Regions from separate parts of the Paenibacillus sp. DP01 genome, predicted to be linked through region 2. Evidence: riboswitches for the same ligand, from Rfam matches in the RefSeq annotation. Region 2 holds a riboswitch; each other region holds the start of a gene.

Region 1 (4,924 bases), 2.2 Mb from region 2:
CACCGATCCCGACGATGGGCAGATCAATTCCCGCTTTGCGCATCTCATGCAAAATGGCTGGACCCTGCACCGCATGAGCATCATCCTTTGAGATGGTGGGATAGATGGGGCCGACGCCGAGGTAGTCCGCACCTTGCAGAATGGCTCGACGAGCTTCCTCAATCGTATGGGCGGAGACGCCAAGGATTCGGTTTCCGATCCGCGTACGCACAGAATCAGCCGATTCATCGTCCTGACCGATGTGAACACCGTCGGCGTTGAGCTCAAGAGCCAGCTCCACATCGTCATTGACGATAAAGGGGATACCAGCGTGGTGGCACAGATCTTGTAGCTGACGCGCAAGTTCAAACATAGGAACCCCTGTTAACGCGCTACGGCCCTTTTCCCGGAACTGGATCATGGTCGTGCCGCCAGCAAGAGCCTCCTGCACGACCCGATTTGGTTCCGCGAGGCAGTTCACGCTTCCAACAACCAGATACATCTGTAAATGCCGGCGCATGATCTCAGGTAATATTCGACCGCTCATTGGAGTATCTCCTGACGACGGCGGTAGGCCCAATGATTGGTTGGACCGTGTCCCTGGCCCAGATACAACGTATCTTCAATCGCCGCCTGAATGAAGGCTCTTCCATTCAAAATAGCTTCCGGTACAGACACGCCTTTCCCTAATTCAGCGGTAATCGCTGCTGAGAACGTACATCCTGTTCCGTGTGTGTGGACAGTTCGCACCCGCTTGCCGCCCAGCTCTGTGAAGGCTGTTCCGTCAAAGAGCAGGTCAATGACCTGACCGCTGTTTTCGCTCTCCTCATCGTGGCCGCCCTTGATCACAACGAATTTGGGACCCCGGCTGCTAATATGTCTCGCAGCTTCACGGCGCCCTTCCATCGTACGAATGCTTATCCCGGTTAAGGCCTCCGCTTCCGGGATATTTGGTGTGACGACCAGGGCCAAGGGGAGCAGGTCGTCGTTCAATGCCTGCACCGCTTCTGGTTGCAGCAGCTTTGCGCCCCCTTTGGCAATCATTACAGGATCGACGACAACCTTTTCCCAGCCGAACTTTCGGATCTGCTCGGCCACAAGACGGATGATGCCTGCATCAAATAGCATGCCAGTCTTTAGGGCGTCGACTCCAAGATCTGATCCTACAGCTTCGATTTGCTGCGCTGTTGCTTCCTGTGGCAACGGATATACACCGTGAACTCCCAAGGTATTTTGTACCGTAATGGCTGTAATAGCCGACATGCCGTATACGCCAAGCTCCTGAAAGGTTTTGAGATCGGCTTGAATTCCAGCGCCGCCGCCGCTGTCTGAACCGGCAATCGTCAGCGCTCTCGGTACATGCACGTCTCTCATCGCGCACCACCTGCTGTAGTTGTTCCAGCTTCACGGATCGTGACATGCCCCTCCAGCGAACCAGTATGTAGTTTGGCAAGCTCGTCGAGGAAGGCAATCTGGAAGCTGCCCGGCCCCAGCTTTGCGGTATGCGCTGCGGCTCGAGAAGCTGCTGCACCGTAAAATGCCAAACCTGCTGTGCCTGCGAGCAGCAGGTTGGGTTCAACTGCTGCAAACGCACCCAACACAGAGGTCAGCAGGCAGCCTGTTCCGGTTACCTTCGTAAGCAGCGCGTCTCCGCCACTAATCAATCGTACTTCAACTCCATCGGTGATGACGTCCTCTTTTCCAGTGATGACAACCATGGTATGGAGCGTTTGCGCAGCCCGAACTGCCAGATCGACATTACTGCTGTCAGCACTGTCGCCTGCATCTACCCCTTTAATTTCTCGGGCTTCTCCGATCAGATGAGCGACTTCGGCTGCATTGCCTCGTACTAGTGAGATGTTAACCTCGTTTAGAATTCGTAGTGCTGACTCGGTTCTAAAGCTAGTCGCTCCTGCACCGACCGGATCTAACAGAACTGGAACACCGTGAGCATTCGCCGATTGTCCAGCAAGGATCATGGCATCCACCAGCTCACGGTTTAGCGTACCGATATTTAACACGACGGCGCCCGCTATTTTGGCCATATCTGCTACTTCCTCGGGTGCATAAGCCATCACCGGGGAAGCCCCTAGTGCATATAGGCCGTTGGCTGTAAAGTTGGTGACCACCACATTGGTTATATTATGAACGAGGGGGTTGCTGTTTTGTACCTTTGTCAGGAGCGCCGAATAACTTTGTTCCCATATATTCATCATGTTTATCCTCTCTCATCTATACTGATTATTCCAAGACCGTAGCGCGCATCTGGACGGGCCATTGTTCCTGCTTATAAGCCATATCCCAGAACATATATTCCAGCTGGCAGCTTAGCATAAAATGCTCAATCATCCGCTCTCGCTCGGCAGCCGTGGCGACTTTCGCCCAAGCATCCACACGCTCTCGATATTTGAAGGTTACATCTTCAATTTGGTTGCCATAGAAGCAAATCCACTCATAGAACGGATGAGACTCGTCTGGTCTTACCTCATCCATTAGCCTGCGTCCAATTTCAAGATATGTCCATGGACATGGTAGCAGCACGGCCATGATTTCCCCAAGACTACCCTCATGTGCGACGGTCAGCATATGGCGGATATAATGATGAGCGGACGGAGCGAGTGGATATCCCTGCATCTCTTCATAGGTGACACCTGCGATAGCACAAAAATTTTGATGCGGATGAACCTCGCTGTTGAGAATAAAAGAGATCTGTTCGTTAAATACAGCCATATCCTCCCGGCTCGTGCTTTTGGAGATCGCGATGCCGTAAATCCGCATGTAGGCGTTCAAATATTCAAAGTCTTGTTTTACATAGTGAATCAGCTGTTCCCTTGTTAAATTTCCTTCAGCAATACCTCTCACAAAGGGATGCTCATAAATGGCTTGAAAAATGCCATCCGCCTGTCGACGGAGCTCTTGCGAAAAACTCATTTCCCCACCTCCAACAAAAATGGAGAACAAGAAGTCCCGTAAGATACAATTCTCGGAACAATGCCAAAAAGCCGCCCCGAAAACTGGAGCGGCTTCAACATAGGTTCAATGCGCAAAAACGCCTGAAACCCTATATAGAAGGCTCCACTTTCCTACGCTAGTACGAACTAGATCAGGTTCAAAGGGTCCAAGATTCATTCTTGTCTCAGCCATAATGGCTCCCCTAGTGGACTTTCCTATTCTTTTGACTAATACTGTACATTTGTTCCTATGTTATGTCAAACTGCTTATGCCTAGTGAAGGATTAGTGAGGGTGATGGATTACACTTTCCACGGCTTTGACCCTCACATATTCCGGTTTCCACATTGCATCCCGAATGGCTTGCTCAATATCTGGAAGGTGTGCCTGAGCTACCTGATCCTGAATTGCGGCCTTTGCTACCGCAACCGCAACCGCAAACGAAACATCACGTAATTTTCGAATATGGGGCAGCAGTGCGCCGCCAAGTTCATTCGAATCTACGGCGTTGGCAACGGCATCAGCTGCTGCGGTAAACATGGAAGGAGTGATTCTTTTAGCCTTGACCACAATCGTACCCAGACCCAGTCCCGGGAAAACAAAGGCATTGTTCGCCTGTCCAATTTCAAATTTCGTACCGTTATAGGTGACGGGCTCAAAGGGACTTCCCGTAGCAATCAATGCTTTGCCATCAGTCCATCGTATCAAATCCTCGGGTACCGCTTCAGCCAGATTGGTAGGATTGGACATGGGCATAATGATCGGGCGTTCCACATGCTTTCCCATTTCCTTGATAATCTCTTCAGAAAAGGCACCCGCTACACCGGAAGTCCCAATTAAGATTGTAGGTTTTACCTGACGGATGATCTCCAACAACGGTATTTTGCCGTCTTCCGATTGGGCCCATGAGCTGATTTCTTCCTTTTTACGCACATATGGTTTCTGATAATCGAGTACATCTTCCATATCGTCCGTTAATAATCCGCGATAATCAAAGGCCCAAAACGACCTGAATGAATCTTCTTCAGGAAGCCCGTCCTCGATCATAGCGCTCCGTATTTGGTCGGCGTTACCGATTCCTGCTGCCCCTGGACCAAAGACAAGTATTTTTTGTTCACGCAGCGGAGTTTTGGTGACACCTACCGCCGAAACAATCGCAGCTAATGTGACTGCTCCTGTGCCCTGGATGTCATCATTGAAGGTGAGAATGTTTTGACCGTATTTCCCTATAATGTGGCGTGCGTTCACGCTGCCCACATCCTCCCAATGCAAAAGCGCCTTCGGGAATTGTGTTAACGTTTTGCTGATAAAGGTATCAATAAATTGATGATAGGCTTCTCCGCGAATTCGTTTATGACGGTTTCCGATGTATAGCGGATCATTCAGCAGCTTCTCGTTATTCGTGCCCACATCCAGTACAATGGGCAGCACCCGCCCGGGATGAATACCTGCCGCAGCTGTATATACAGCAAGTTTGCCAATAGCAATGTTAATTCCCCCGACACCCCAGTCACCAATTCCCAAAATACTTTCTGAATCCGTGACCACGATCAGGTCAACATCCTCACTACGCAAGCCGGAATTATAGAACGCCTGTCCGATACCGTTCGGATGATCTATCGATAAATATACGCCCCCGGGACGGTTGTACTCATGGCTGTATTCTTGAATGGCGGTTCCTACAGTCGGTGTGTAGACTACGGGCAGCATTTCACTCAAATGGTCGGTTAGCAGCCGATAGTAAAGCACGACATTCCGGTTATGAAGGTCGTTAAGTGAAGCATTTTTACGCAGCATGGTGGGTTGTGCCAGGAATTGCTGATATGCCCGAACGCTCTGTTTTTCCAATGAAAGGACAGTGGGAGGAAGAATTCCTTCCAAGCCCAGTTCTTTGCGTTCTTCTTCTGTAAATGCCACCCCTTTGTTCAAAAGAGGGTTTGCTAGGACGTCCTTTCCTCGTAAGGGAGTAGATAATGACCCATCACGATTGACATG
Region 2 (4,924 bases):
GGGATACAATTCCCGTCATTCTATTCGCCGTCATCGGTATATATCGCAGCAATACACCCGCATGGATCGTAAAATAGTCCACTCCCTGCTCCGCCTGCTCAATCAGCGTGTCTCGATACAGCTCCCACGTCAGCTTCTCAGCTTCGCCGTTCACCTTTTCCAGTGCCTGATATAGCGGCACCGTTCCAATCGGTACGGGAGAATTCCTGATGATCCATTCGCGCGTCGTATGGATATTACGGCCTGTGGACAGGTCCATGACGGTGTCTGAGCCCCAGCGTACAGCCCAGGCCATCTTCTCCACTTCCTCCTCGATGGAGGACGTAACCGCGGAATTTCCAATGTTTGCATTGATCTTTACGTGAAATTGGCGCCCAATGACCATGGGTTCGCTTTCCGGGTGATTGATATTTGAAGGTAAAATAGCTCGTCCAGCCGCCAGCTCCTGTCGTACAAACTCGGGCTCTACGCCTTCGCGGATCGCCGCAAATTCCATTTCAGGCGTAATGATCCCTTGCCGCGCATAGTGCATTTGCGTCACAGTACGCCCTTGCGAAGCCCGTAGCGGACGGTTGGTCACGCCGGGAAATTCCACTGTCTCCCGTTTGGAGCCGGGTTTCAGTCCATTATCCTCCGGCTTGATGGCGCGGCCCTCATAAGCCTCCACATCTCCCCGTTCCAGTGCCCAAGCTCGCCGTAATGGTGGCAATCCCTGACGGATGTCGACCTGGTAGGCTTCGTCCGTCATCGGACCGCTGGTATCATACACACGCAGTGGCTCATGATGCTCGGTGCCCTGCGGCGTATGTGTGGGTTGTAGCGCGATTTCACGCTCAGGCACAGCAATATCCGGCCGAGAACCTTGAATATACACCTTACGGCTCCCCGGAAAGGGCTTTAGCCCACTGGCTTGCTCCGCTTTGGCCTTCTCTCCCTCCACTTCTATTATTCCCGCCAATCCTGCATCTGCTGATTTCATTCCTGTTTCTTTTGTTCCTTTTGTTTCTGTCGGTTTCATGATCCATTCCTCCCGTATCGTTGAAATGACACACCGATCCGGAACCATTCCCAGGGTGGCGCTGATCTATGCAAAAAAGCCGGTTCCCTAGGGAACCGGCTAATCAAACGAGACAGCTATCCAAACCGATCGCACGTGGAATAATCATATTCCAATGCGCGGTCGTAGACAGCAGCTGCGTATACATTTCAATGGCCGATTACTTCCCTACGCTGGTATGATCCAGATCAGGTGCAAAGGGTCCGGAATCTTGCCTGATTCCATCTCAGCCCGCATTACAGGCTCCCCCAGTAACTGTGATAATTTCTATTCACATGAATTGGCGGCTATAACAAACATCCCGCCATCTCTATCAGACTACTTTAAATTTATAGCTTTGGCAACCCTTGTATGATTTCCTTTTGTATTGATTACTGTCACGGAAGCATAAGCCCCATTTCCTTGGCTGCTTCGATCAAAATCGGTGCAAACTCATGCAGCGTCTCGGGCGCAAGTCGACTGACCGGGCCGGATACAGATAAAGCCGCCGTGACCTGTCCCTTTCGGTTCACAATAGGCGCGGCCACAGCCGCAGCTCCTGGCTCACGTTCTTCATAGCTGGTCGCATAGCCCTTCTCACGAATGTCCTGCAGCTGGGCTTTATAAACCTCCGGGTCTACCGAAGGTGGCCATTCTTCACTGCTTAGCAAAACCTCCAGCTCCTGCGGTGGCATAAAGGCCGCCAGCACCTTGCTGGAGGCTCCCACAGCCAGCGGCATACGCGCACCCACAGGCGCAACCCTGCGGATCGCCTGATTGCTCTGCACGGCTTGTATGCGAATACGCATGCTTCCATCCCGCAGGTACAAGCTGACCGTTTCCCCTAAGCGATCACGCAGTCCTTCCATTGCAGGCTGTAACAACACCGCCGGCTCATCGCTTTGGGACAGATGCGTGGACAGCTCCCATATGCGAAAACCAAGCCTATATTTTTCCGTTTCGGCATTCCGAACGACAAATCCCCGATCCTCCAGCGTAGTCAAAAGACGATGAACAGTGCTTTTATGTAGACCAATTTGGGAGGCAATCTCCGTTAGACCAAGATCAGATTCTGCGGTAAAACACAGCAGTATATCAAGTGCACGCTCTACAGCGCGGACGGTTAATTTACGGTCTTCCATCGTGAACCGCTCCTCTTGTATCCATATTCGTTTCACACTATGAAACATGGTTACATAAATTATATAGAATAGTCGCGGCTACTGTAAACCGATGTTTTTGTGACAACCATATTACAGAACAAGAACAAACATCGACAATTCTTTGCATCATTTTTACTTTTCCGGTTCAGGCGTTGACTTTGGATAATAGCCATCATACGATAATAGGTATCTATACGGACATACCCTACTATTTTCAAGTGGAATTATACCTAAATTTTATGATTCGAAGATCAATTTTATATAAGGAGGCTCTTACATGATTTCGACATCCCAGCGCAACGCTCAGCTACAGACCGCTGTTCAGGAGCCGTCCACCCCACTCTTTAATCCCCGTATGCTGCGGTTCAAGCACGTTGTGATTGCTCTGCTGCTGTCGGTCGTATTTTTTCTGTTGTTTTGCTTTATTGCCTTGCATGCTTACATCGCCTGGGTGCTTACGAATCCCACCGTCGCACCCTTGTACTCTAATCCGATGCAGGCCAAAGGCATGCCTTATGAAGATGTCAGCTTCCCAGCGAAGGATGGCAGCCGCATCGTACAAGGCTGGTATATCCCGGCGGATCAATCGCGGAAAACCATTATTTTCAGTCATGGTTACGGGGCTAATCGCGAAGAAAGCTGGATTCCTATGTATGATCTGGCGCATTATGCCCACAGTCTGAACTTTAATGTGGTCATGTTTGATTATGGATTCGCGTCACAAAACAGCAAGGCCGTCGCAACCGGAGGTAAGGCGGAATCCCAGCAGCTTCTTGGAGCGATTCAGCTTGCGAAGCAACGCGGCTCGTCGGAAATTATCGTATGGGGCTTTTCTATGGGAGCAGGAACCGCTCTTCAGGCGGGCTTGCAAACCAAGGATGTGGACGCAATGATTTTGGACAGTACCTTCCTGCTGGAGCCAGATACACTGTACCATAACATTCACAATCAAATTAATCTGCCGAGACATCCGTCTTTGGAAATTTTGGAGTTGCTGTTTCCAGTCTTAAACGGCACCAGCTTGCATCAGATTCCATATCAAGAGGTTAAAAAGGAGAACTATCCGTTTCCAATCATGTTTGTGCATGGTACACAGGATGAAAAGGCTCCTTACCCCATTGCGGAAAAGCTTGCTGCCAATCAAACCAACCCGCTTTCCAGTGTATGGATTGTCAAAAACGGGATACATGAGCTTATTTTCAGAGAGCATCCTCGTGAATATTTGCGACGGGTATCGACATTTCTAAGCAGTGTGCAGGAGCTGGAGGACAAGAAAACCACTGCTGCTGCCCATAAACAAACGACTACGAAGTAAGAAATTATTTTCAAAACAAGTAATCATCGCCTTAAAGAAGCCTGCCTATGGACACTTAACCCGTGCCGTAGACGGGCTTCTTTTTTTATTTTCCATGAGTAATTATTGTTCTGCGCAACAGGTATAACCTGATGAAGGAAGTTCATAGACATATTCACGGTGAGACGGCGAATATACTGGGTACATATGCATCCAGGACAGATCTGCTAGATCTGCCGGATAGCCATAGCGGGATACGGGAGGTAAAAACGAATGCTGAGTACTTATGGGTCTTTCCTGCCCTTACGTGTGCTGGAGGAAATTCGTCATTGGAAGCAGCAGGAAAGTTGGCACGTGGAAGTGATTAAATCTGCTACTGAAGGGCTAGAGCCTGCTTATGTGCGGCTGCTGGATGATTGGCGAACCGTATTTGAACAAACGGAACGCACCGCCATCGAGCTGCTCGAAGAGCAACGGAGCGCGCTTGATCCGGCAGAACAGGCATGGCAGCATCAATGGAAAAAAGAGTCGTCTGTTCCTCAAGCACATACACACCAGCTGGATGAATCATCAGCACATTCAAGGGGATCAGACGCATCAGCAACTGGAGAGAAATCGTTGTCTGTTTCAGGCTTGAATTCACAGCCTGCCTCACAGGAATTAAATCGTCGACTGGACGATTTGCTGCAAACCGCGAACCGTCAATCACAAGAATATGTACGGCAGCTAGGTTTGCTGACTGAACACAGTCATGCATTGCGTCAACAGCCAAAATCCGCCGGAGTTGTAATACACGCAGCACATGAAAGTCAATATTTCCTGATCTCAACCACTCCCTTTCAAGAGCCCGGCTCCATCGCGCGAGCCGCTGGGTTGTATCATGTAGCGGCAGAGGGTGAGGATTACCCGGAGCAAGCGTTTCGAGAGCGGCATGCCGGCATGAGAGGAGAGGGTTCTGGGGCTACTAAAGGCGTCCAGTCCGGCCAGGCTCAACCTTCGCCAGCAGAAAAGTCCTTAATCGGTCGCCCGGTCCCTATTGGCGGACATCGGCTCCCTCCGCTTCCTTACCCTTATAATGCGCTTGAACCGTACATTGATGAAAAAACGATGCGTATTCACCATGACAAGCATCATTTGAGCTATGTGAATGATCTGAATAAAGCGGAAAAGAAACTGGAAGAAGCCCGAAAAACAGGTGATTTTGACCTCGTAAAGCATTGGGAACGTGAACTGGCATTTAACGGTGCAGGTCATTATCTGCATACTCTTTTTTGGACGATCATGAGCCCTCAAGGCGGTGGAAACCCAAGCGGACCGCTGGCTGAACAGATTAAAAAGGATTTTGGCAGCTACGATGCCTTCAAAAAGCAATTTAGTTCAGCAGCCGAAAAGGTCGAAGGCGGCGGCTGGGCCATTCTGGTGTGGAGTCCG
Region 3 (4,924 bases), 380 kb from region 2:
CTGCGCCATACCCTCTTGTACGATTAGGGATGGAGCTGGCAGCAGCCAGGATTCAATATGTAAATAGGAAACCGCTCCCTGCCAAGCCGCTAAAAAGAAGAGGACCGCCACAAGGGGCGGCCATACGCTTTTCCACCAGGATGCGTTCTTGCCTTTCGGATTCATGGGCGATACTTCTCGGTCAGCTTGTTCATGCTGATACCCTGTGGGTTATGTGCAATTTTGATCTGTGAAATGACGCTGGGACTTCCAGCTTCCGTCAAAGCCTCGTGCATTTCTTTAACCACTTTCAGCAACTCGTCGAGCTCGCCCTCCATGGTCGTATCCAATGGATTCACCTGATGTTTGACACCGGAACGCTGGATGACCTCAATCGCCTTGTCTACATAGGGGTAAGAGTCTTCGTTATTAGGTGTTTTAGGGATTACTTGAATGCTGAGCAGTGTATTAGCCATGTGAATTTCACCTGTCCTTTATTGTTTAAGTTATTAGGAAAATAAATTGGTTTAAGGCGGGGAGACCGCTTCGCGTTTCATTTGATCTTACGATCGCTGTTGCCGCGGGATTCTTTGAATTAAATTTAAAAGGTAAGAATCCCACCGCAAAGGCGAACGCTTCGCTTCTCCAGATTCAAATGAATCGCTACGCTGCCAATCGCCTTAAAAGCACTTTAGTTTTTTGATAGGTTGTGTGGCATTTTTACACACAAAGCGCGTATTTGCGCTTCGTTCACTTCTCTAGTTCAGTCTTATATAGTTGGTAATTTAGCGTTTTAACAAAATGATCAACGCTTGGGCAAGAAGTCGTTTGTGAAGGCCTTATCGACTTCCAAAGGTTTGCTGAGCAGCTTGCGTTCATACATCCAATCCGAGTAGTTTTGCCATACCTCTGCTTTTTGTAAACCCCATTGCGTGGCATCGTCCTGATAACGCGGGCTTAGCCATTTTTGGCTAGCAAGTACCAGTTTTTTGTCCAGCTCTGGCACAGCTTTAGTTAAGATATTCGCCGCTTCTTCTGGATGGGCGATAGTGTATTCATAGCCTTGTGCAGTAGCGTCCATGAACGCTTTGACTAGGTCAGGATCGTTTTTTATCGTCTGTTCATTGCTCACAATTACAGGTGTATAGTAATCGAGACTTTTGGAATAATCTTTTACATACAGCATATCCAAGGGCTCGCCTCGAAGCTCGGCCTCAATCCCGGTCCATGCGTAGAAAATCCAGGCAAAGTCAATATCCCGCTTCACGGCTGTAAAATAGTCTGCATTGCCCATATTGACGATTTTCACTTTGCTCACATCACCTTGGTCTGAATCCATGATGGATTTCATGACCGCTTCTTCTACAGGAGAACCCCAGCCGCCGTAGCTTTTACCCTCGAAATCTTTCGGGCTTTTAATTCCGCGGTCTACCGGAGCTGCGAAGCCAGAGGTGTTATGCTGAATCACCGCAGCGATGGATACGAGCGGTACGCCTTGGATACGAGCCTGAGTGACGCCTTCTTGATAGCTGATACCAAAAGGTGCAGCATTCGAAGCAACCATTTGGTCGGCTCCGCCTGAACCTGGTTGAACAATTTGGACATTCAAGCCTGCTTTTTCGTAAAATCCTTTGTCCTTGGCGACATAGAGTCCCGTGTGATTCGTATTGGGTGTCCAGTCGAGCACGACTTTAACATCTTTGAGCCCCTTTGCCGAGGTAGACGTTGAAGTGTCGGCAGCAGGAACCTCCTTTTGAGATGTAGGGGGATTGCCGCCGCAAGCGGTCAGAGTCATAGCCATGAGCCACAGACTGATCAGACCCAGGCTTAACATTTTCATGCGCTTCATCGTTGTGTTCTCTCCTTTTTAATTACCCGTTATCCGTCCAATCAGACAGTTTATATTCCCCATTTTCACAAAAATCACATCTGCCGGAAGCAATCTTTCCAACAACTTTATCTTCAACAAAAAAAGCGTCCCGAGATTCCGGGACGCTTGCGCTTGTATATACCAAAGTAAGGGATGTCCTGTTTTAATAAAAGGCACATCTTGCTTAAGCATTCCTACGCTGGCATTACCCAGATCAGGTTGTAAGGGTCAGTGTCTTGGGACACACTCTCAGCCGGCCGATTCCAGCACCCCTGGCATTGTATGGTTTAATGGGTTCGTTTATTCGGGTTTACTACGACGATTATATGCCTTGAAAGCAGGTCTGTCCAGCCTTGAGGGAGCGCTCACGGTTCATTTGTCGAACGACAGGGTACACTTTTACTGTGAGCTTTGATCTGAAAATGGACATGAATCATTCAGATCTGTTTCGGTCATGTTATTTTCAGAACAGCTACACTGTATGTTTAGGAGAGCTGGTGCCAAGTGGCATAGCCCTATAGAATTCTAATTCGTAAAAAGGAGTTGTTGTACTGTGGGTAAAACGGAGACACTGGATCGCAGTCAGCTGGAACAAGCCATTGTGAAGGCTTTGGATAACAACAAATTTTGCTCGTTAGGTACGGTTGAGGGCGGAAAACCGAAAGTACGCTATATGGCCCTTTTTAACGATGGAATGAACATTCATCTGGCGACGGATCGCAAAACACATAAAGTGGATGAGCTAAAGGACAATCCGAATGCTTATCTGTTGCTGGGCTATGAAGTGGGTGGCACGAAGGAAGTCTTGGAAGTGGAGGCTACCGTCCAGATTACAGCTGATGAGGGGTTACGCAAACAAGTGTGGAATGATTCTCTGAAAAAATGGTTTTCCGGACCAGATGATCCCGATTATGTCATCTTAGACGTCAATCCGACTCGTATTGAGTACGTGGGTCAACAAACGGAGCGCCAGGTGTGGACGAAATAGAAACAATATAAACGAACAAGCCAGTAAATTTCCAACTTTTTCAGGAGATTTATTGGCTTTTTTTATACGCAAAATAATTATTTTTTCATAAATATTTTAAGCAAATGACTACTCTTTTGTCTGGCGTTGGATTAAAATAGGAATGGTGGGTTCAAAGCTTACATATATGTGCAAAAGTATGTATATGAGGCATACACCTTAATGAGGAGGGGTATATTTTGTTATTTCGTAAAAATTGGTTTAAAGGGTTTACAGCAGCAGTTGTAGCTTGTAGCCTACTGGTGTTTTCAGCCGCTCCATCCTGGGCAGCTAGCAATTCTCGCGATAGCGCTACGGTGAATTTGCGGATCATGGAGACAACGGATATTCATGGAGCGCTCATGAATTATGATTATTATTCGGACAAAGAAACCAACGAATATGGCTTGATTAGGACAGCAAGCTTGATCCAACAAGCGCGTAGTGAAACAAGAAACAGCATGCTGTTCGATAACGGTGATTTGCTGCAGGGCAATCCATTAGACGATTATATGGCCCGCAACAAAACCTTTGAGAAAGAAGGCGGTGTTCATCCGGTCTATAAGATGATGAACTTGATGGGCTATGATGCGGCTACTGTCGGCAACCACGAATTTAACTACGGTCTCGACTTTCTGGACAAATCGCTCAAGGGTGCTGATTTTCCTTACGTAAATGCGAACGTTTATGTTGATAAAGGGGGGCAAGCTACTAAAAATTATTTTACCCCTTATCAGATTCTTGATAAAACAGTAACAGATGAGAAAGGCGAAGAGCATACACTCAGAGTGGGTGTTATCGGTCTAGTAACACCTCAAATTATGCAGTGGGATGAAGCTAATTTGAAGGATAAGGTCGTTACAAAGGATATCGTGGAAACAGCCAAAAAGTTTATTCCACAAATGAAAACAGAAGGTGCTGACATTATTGTTGTGCTTGCACATACAGGCTATGAGGATGTGCCGCAAACACCAATGATGGAGAATGCCGTTAAGTATTTGAGCCAGGTGGACGGAATTAACGCGATTCTGTTTGGGCATGCTCATAAATCTTTCCCTGGCCCTGATTTTAAAGATATGAAGGGTGTAGATCTGGATAGAGGAACCATTAATGGCGTGCCGGCCGTGGAAGCTTCTTCATGGGGTAAGGATCTGGGGATTATTGACCTGAGCCTGGAAAAGAAGAAAGACGAGTGGAACGTAATCAACTCTCAGTCTCAAGTGCGTCCAGTTGTGAGTACTACCAATCAGTCTGTGCAGTTTACTCCTGAATTTAAACTGATTGATGCGATCAAAGAAGAGCATCAAGGAACGCTGGATTATGTTCGTCAACCTGTCGGAACAACGACTGCACCGATTACCAGCTATTTTGCATTAGTACAGGATGACCCGTCCATTCAAATTGTGACAAATGCACAGAAATGGTATGTTCAAAACCATCTTAAAGGAACCGAATACGAAAATCTTCCCGTATTATCGGCAGGCGCTCCATTCAAAGCCGGTGGTCGCAACGGTGCCGAGTATTATACCAACATTCCTGAAGGTACAATAGCGATTAAAAACGTGTCCGATCTGTATGTGTACCCGAACACGGTTCATGCTGTAGAAGTTACTGGTGCTGAAATTCAGGAGTGGCTAGAGTGGTCTGCGGGTCAGTTCAACCGCATTGATCCTAGCAAAACAGAGGAACAATCATTGATCAACAAAGATTTTCCAACCTACAATTTTGATGTGATTGACGGTGTGAATTACCAGATTGATGTAACTCAGCCTGCACGATATGATGCCAAGGGAACTATTATTGATTCTTCAGCCCATCGTATCAAGGATCTGCAATACAATGGGAAGGCTATTGATCCTGCACAGAAATTTATCGTTGCGACCAATAACTATCGTGCTTCCTCCTCCAAACTGGCCAACCCAGATGGCAAACGAATTGTGATGGCAGCACCTGATGAAAGTCGCCAAGTCGTTGTTGATTATATCCGTACGAACGGAACGATTAATCCGTCAGCGGACGGCAACTGGTCTATTGCTCCTTTTGGTCAGGCCAAGGTTACCTTTGAGTCC
Region 4 (4,924 bases), 2.2 Mb from region 2:
TTCCTCTCAAGTCCTCGGGATATCCACCAAGAAGTTTGAAAGCTTCTGTAGTCTGGTTAGCGGTGACCATTTGTACTGCCTGCGGAATAATGCCGGCTGTATCACATGTTTCTCCTCCAAACGGTACAGTTCCCATCAGACAGTGTAGACAAGGTGTTTGACCCGGTAAAAAAGTGTAAGTTACACCGTAGCTACCCACACATCCTCCATAAATCCAAGGAATATGATGCTTGAGAGCCATGTCGTTCATAAGAAGCCGAGTATCGAAGTTATCGGTTGCATCCATCATGAGATCCACCCTCTGGATCAACTCTTCCAGCTCTTCTACCCCAACATCCAAAACATGTGCATGGATGACTGTTTGCGAATTAATATCCTTTAATCTTCGCTGGGCCGCTATTGCTTTGGGACACCTTTGCGCTGCATCACTTTCCTGAAAAAGCTGCTGGCGCTGCAAATTGCTCCATTCCACATAATCCCGGTCTACGAGACTTACCGTACCTACGCCTCCACGAACTAGCGTTTCTGCAATGCCTGTACCCAGCGCTCCAACACCTATGATTAGTACGTGAGAAGAAGCAAGCCGGCGTTGGCCTGCAGGCCCAAAGGGTGCAAACCTTTCCTGTCTGGAATAACGATCAATTTGTGGTGTTCCAGCACCGGATTTTTCAGATATCCTCATCCTTGAACCATGCCTTCTGTTGGGCTGCTCGCTGAAGCATATCGTTTTACAGGTATCATCCCTGCCTCAAAACCATATCTGCCTGCACGCACAGCCAGCTTCATGGCCTCAGCCATTTTCACAGGGTTCTTCGCTCCCGACACAGCTGTATTTAGGAGAACACCATCTGCTCCCAACTGCATCGCCATTGCTGCGTCACCAGGTGAGCGAATACCTGCATCGACGATAACCGGAACTTCTGCTTGCTCAATAATTAACTCTAATGAAAACGGATTGAGCAAACCATGTCCTGTACCAATCGGTGAGGCACCAGGCATAATGGCATGTACTCCAAGCTCTTGCAGCCTCTTTGCTAGTATCACATCATCCGATATGTAGGGCAGTACGACAAAGCCTTCCTCTAGCAGTTTTTCACTAGCCTTCAACGTTTCAAAAGGGTCAGGCAACAGCGTTTTGCTATCCCCAATGACTTCCACCTTAATCATGTCGCACAAGCCAGAGGCTTTTGCCAACTTGGCAATACGGATTGCCTCTTCTGCTGTTGTTGCTCCTGCTGTGTTGGGAAGAAGTGTATACCGGCTCAAATCTAACGTATCAAGAAAATGTTGCTTATCCCGTTCCTCCAAATTCAGTCTGCGCACAGCGAACGTTAATATTTCCGTCTCAGCAGCCTCTACAGCATGGGATTGGATATCCAGATCCGAAAATTTCCCTGTTCCCAGCAACAGCCTTGAGGTAAATGATGCTTTTCCAATGGTTAACATGATCAACCGCCTCCTACAAAATGTACGATTTCTAGGCAATCTCCATCCTTAAGTACCGTCTCATGATGATCTTCACGAGTCAATATATGCCGATTCAGCTCTACCACTACGGTTTTCACCTTTAAATCAAGTTCATGCAGCAATTGATCCACATGAGTGATTCGATTAGAAATGGTCATGCTCTGTCCGTTAATGATCAGCTTCACAAGCTTTCCTCCTTGAGGAGTTCAGAAGAAAATTTGCTTATTCCAAGTCCAGCCGCATCAGCCCCTTTAAGCATAGCTGCCATCGCTCGCCCAGTCGCATCACTAAGCAAGACACCGTTACGATAATGCCCGACTGCAGCATAGACGCCCTCTACTCCAGGAACAGGGCCAATGAAAGGACGCTCCGCAGCTGCCTGTGGACGTAAGCCCGCCCAAGCACGTATAAAAGAAGCTCCTTGTACACGCGGCAACCAGGCAGATGCACGTGCTAACAGTCCTTTTAAGCCTCCTACGGTCACCTCTTTGTCATATTGATGTGGAAGACTCGTAGCCCCAATCCAAAGCTCGTTATTCTGTTTAGGCACGAGGTAAACATCGTCGGCATAAATGGTATAATCCAACGGATGGTCCTTCAAGGAGACTGCTACCACTTCACCCTTGACTGGATAAAGAGGATAATCAAATCCAATTTGTTCTAGCAATTTCAAGCTGTCCAAGCCTGCGGCAATCACGACCTGATCGCAGGAAAAAAATCCACTATCCGTTCGCACACCGCAAACTCGGCCGTCCTGTATGATCAGTTCCTCGGCATGAGTTCCAGACCATATTGTTGCTCCCAGCACCGCAGCTGCCCCTGCATAAGCACGGCAAAGCTGAACAGGGGCCACTTGTGTCTCCTTTGATCGGTATATAGCCCCAATTACTTGATCTGCCAAGCCCGGAATCCGTCGAGCCAATTCCCTGGCATCCCACCAAATAGGGCTATCATCCTCTCGGATATTCGCAGCATTCCAGCGCCTTTGGCCCTCTGCTTCTGAACGAAAAGGGGTCACAAAACCTTCGGTACGAAAATTCACTGAAATACCCGATAAACGCTCCAAATCACAGACAAGGTCAGGGAATGCATCGCGACTTGCGCGAGCAAATCGTGCCAGCTCAAGGTCTGAGAACTCTTCACTTTCCGCTGCCAGCATTCCCGCCGCTGCTCCTGATGCTCCCTCACCGGGGATACATCGTTCCAGCATAATTGTACTTCGTCCCTCCTTAGCCACATGATAAGCAATGGCACTGCCGATCACACCCCCGCCTATGACCAAGCATTCTGCGTGTCCTATTGCTTTTTTCTCTGTATGTGTCTTTGACATATGTTCCGTGTCTCCTCTCCGGTGAGCATTCTGCTTTCCCTTCGTTTCGTTTTCTTGCTACAGGTCGTGAACTACAAGATCCACCATTCGCCTATATTCCATCGCTGCTGCAACGGGTGACTCTGCTTCCCATATACCAGACATCACCGCAATTCCGCTTGCTCCGGCATGATAGAGCTCTGGAACATGATGAGGTTGTATGCCTCCCAGCGCTATCACCGGAATGGCCGACAATCTGCAAATGCGTTCAAGCTGTGCTACACCTCGCGGTACAAGACCGGCCTTACAATAGGTCTCATATACATGACCAAATAGTACATAGTCTGCTCCCCCCTGCTCGGCGGTCTGCACCTCCTCCAAGGAATGTACAGACACTCCACAGCGTGTACCCACTGGAAGCAGACTTTTCGCATCCATCACAGATAACCCATTAGCTGGTAGCTGGACAGCTCTTGCCAAGGTAAGTAAAGCTACGTCCATACGGTCATTTACTACAATTTGCTGCAAAGGAACTTCCTGCTCGATCATGCTACGAGTCAAAGAAAGCAAAGCAGAGGCACCCTTCTGTTTCGAACGTGCGTGTACATAATGAATATAAGGACAAATAGCGGTAGCCACTTGGGGTACATCCACACAGGAGATGCTTTCCATCGTAATTACGTGTAATTCGATCTCATTTTCACCTCACTTGGACTAAAAAATATAAAATAATCGTATAAGCTGAACTATATTGTTGCAGCTCCCTATTGGGTAATATCATACGGAGCCAGTCACATGTACCAGCAATAATGAAAGGAGATCATATGTAATCCGTCTACGGAAGCTCGAACAAATGAGGATGAACGAAACGCAAAAAGCCACTTCCCAAAGGAAGTGGCTTGACAAACGTTCAAAATCGAACGGACTATTATATCCGTAAACGTATATCGTTCCCTGCGCAAACAAAAGTAAAGAGCTACTACCTTGTTTGTACAGTACTCACTTCCCTACGCTGGCATAACCCAGATCAGGTACAAAGGGTCCGAAATCCATTTTTTTCGTCTCAGCCGCATGGGCGGCTCCCCTAGTGTGACTATTTTATTGTATCAGCTAAAGATAGCTTAGCATATTTTCCTAATTCTGCAAACCCCACCTTGTGTGAAATCTGTCAGAACTGGATTTTAGTTAACTTTACTAGACCACTCTTCTACATTCCACGTTTTGGTTACCCAATCCTCGTAAAAGTCCGGTTCGTGGGATACAAGCAATACGGTCCCTTTGTATTCCTTCAAAGCGCGTTTGAGTTCATCCTTTGCTTTGACATCCAAGTGATTGGTAGGCTCATCAAACAGTACCCAGTTGCTCTCACGCATTAACAGTTTACAAAGGCGGACTTTAGCCTGTTCTCCACCACTAAGCGCAGACAAAGGCCGGGTGATATGCTCATTCTTCAAACCACAGCGCGCCAAATGCGCTCGTACTTCATGCTGATTCAAATGCGGAAATTCATTCCATACATCGTCAATCGGTGTAATTTTCTCCGCCTTTACTTCCTGTTCAAAATAAGCAGGCTGCAAGAAATCCCCTTGATAGGTTTTTCCGCTGATTGGAGGTATTTTCCCGAGAATGGTTTTGAGCAACGTAGACTTACCAACACCATTGCAGCCAACAATTGCGATCTTTTCGCCACGTTCGATCGTCATGGACATTTTAGGCAAAAGGGCATGAGTGTAGCCAATTTCAAAATCAATACCCTCAAAAACCGTTTTCCCGCTCGCACGGGCTTCTTTGAACTGAAAGGTTGGCTTTGCAGCTTCTTCAGGCTTATCAATACGTTCGATCCGATCAAGCTGCTTTTCACGGCTTTTTGCACGGCCTGATGTAGATGCGCGCGCTTTATTGCGCTGAATAAAATCTTCCTGTTTCTTAATATATTCCTGCTGCTTCTCATATGCATCAATATGCTGTGCTTTGTTCAGATCCGCCATTTCAAGAAACTTTTCATAGTTAGCTGAATAGCGGGTCATCTTAGCAAATTCAAGATGGTAGATTACATTAACGACTTGGTTCATAAATTCAGTATCATGTGAGATGAGGATAAAGGCATAGGGATAATCCTTCAAATATCGCGTAAGCCATTCAATATGC

The links. A riboswitch is a leader RNA that binds a small molecule or an ion and turns the genes downstream of it on or off. The one in region 2 is predicted to bind thiamine pyrophosphate.
Region 1: it holds a riboswitch for thiamine pyrophosphate, as region 2 does, so the genes downstream of both, tenA (thiaminase II) here and thiC (phosphomethylpyrimidine synthase ThiC) in region 2, are expected to answer to the same signal.
Region 3: it holds a riboswitch for thiamine pyrophosphate, as region 2 does, so the genes downstream of both, ACH59B_RS02240 (ABC transporter substrate-binding protein) here and thiC (phosphomethylpyrimidine synthase ThiC) in region 2, are expected to answer to the same signal.
Region 4: it holds a riboswitch for thiamine pyrophosphate, as region 2 does, so the genes downstream of both, ACH59B_RS13675 (thiamine phosphate synthase) here and thiC (phosphomethylpyrimidine synthase ThiC) in region 2, are expected to answer to the same signal.

The regions. Positions count from the first base shown of each region.
Region 1 is NZ_CP173059.1:4,433,822-4,438,745, reverse strand. It holds gene thiE (thiamine phosphate synthase) at 1-526, opposite strand, end outside; gene thiD (bifunctional hydroxymethylpyrimidine kinase/phosphomethylpyrimidine kinase) at 523-1,353, opposite strand; gene thiM (hydroxyethylthiazole kinase) at 1,350-2,195, opposite strand; gene tenA (thiaminase II) at 2,221-2,910, opposite strand; TPP riboswitch at 3,043-3,145, opposite strand; gene ACH59B_RS19390 (NAD-dependent malic enzyme) at 3,215-4,924, opposite strand, start outside.
Region 2 is NZ_CP173059.1:884,030-888,953, reverse strand. It holds gene thiC (phosphomethylpyrimidine synthase ThiC) at 1-1,018, opposite strand, end outside; TPP riboswitch at 1,206-1,317, opposite strand; gene ACH59B_RS03995 (IclR family transcriptional regulator) at 1,435-2,178, opposite strand; gene ACH59B_RS03990 (alpha/beta hydrolase) at 2,477-3,514, shown strand; gene ACH59B_RS03985 (Fe-Mn family superoxide dismutase) at 3,767-4,924, shown strand, end outside.
Region 3 is NZ_CP173059.1:504,080-509,003, forward strand. It holds gene ACH59B_RS02230 (ABC transporter permease) at 1-165, opposite strand, end outside; gene ACH59B_RS02235 (MTH1187 family thiamine-binding protein) at 162-455, opposite strand; gene ACH59B_RS02240 (ABC transporter substrate-binding protein) at 785-1,828, opposite strand; TPP riboswitch at 2,024-2,133, opposite strand; gene ACH59B_RS02245 (pyridoxamine 5'-phosphate oxidase family protein) at 2,403-2,837, shown strand; gene ACH59B_RS02250 (bifunctional 2',3'-cyclic-nucleotide 2'-phosphodiesterase/3'-nucleotidase) at 3,056-4,924, shown strand, end outside.
Region 4 is NZ_CP173059.1:3,126,470-3,131,393, forward strand. It holds gene ACH59B_RS13655 (ThiF family adenylyltransferase) at 1-682, opposite strand, end outside; gene ACH59B_RS13660 (thiazole synthase) at 679-1,446, opposite strand; gene thiS (sulfur carrier protein ThiS) at 1,449-1,652, opposite strand; gene thiO (glycine oxidase ThiO) at 1,649-2,797, opposite strand; gene ACH59B_RS13675 (thiamine phosphate synthase) at 2,855-3,448, opposite strand; TPP riboswitch at 3,764-3,872, opposite strand; gene ACH59B_RS13680 (ABC-F family ATP-binding cassette domain-containing protein) at 3,958-4,924, opposite strand, start outside.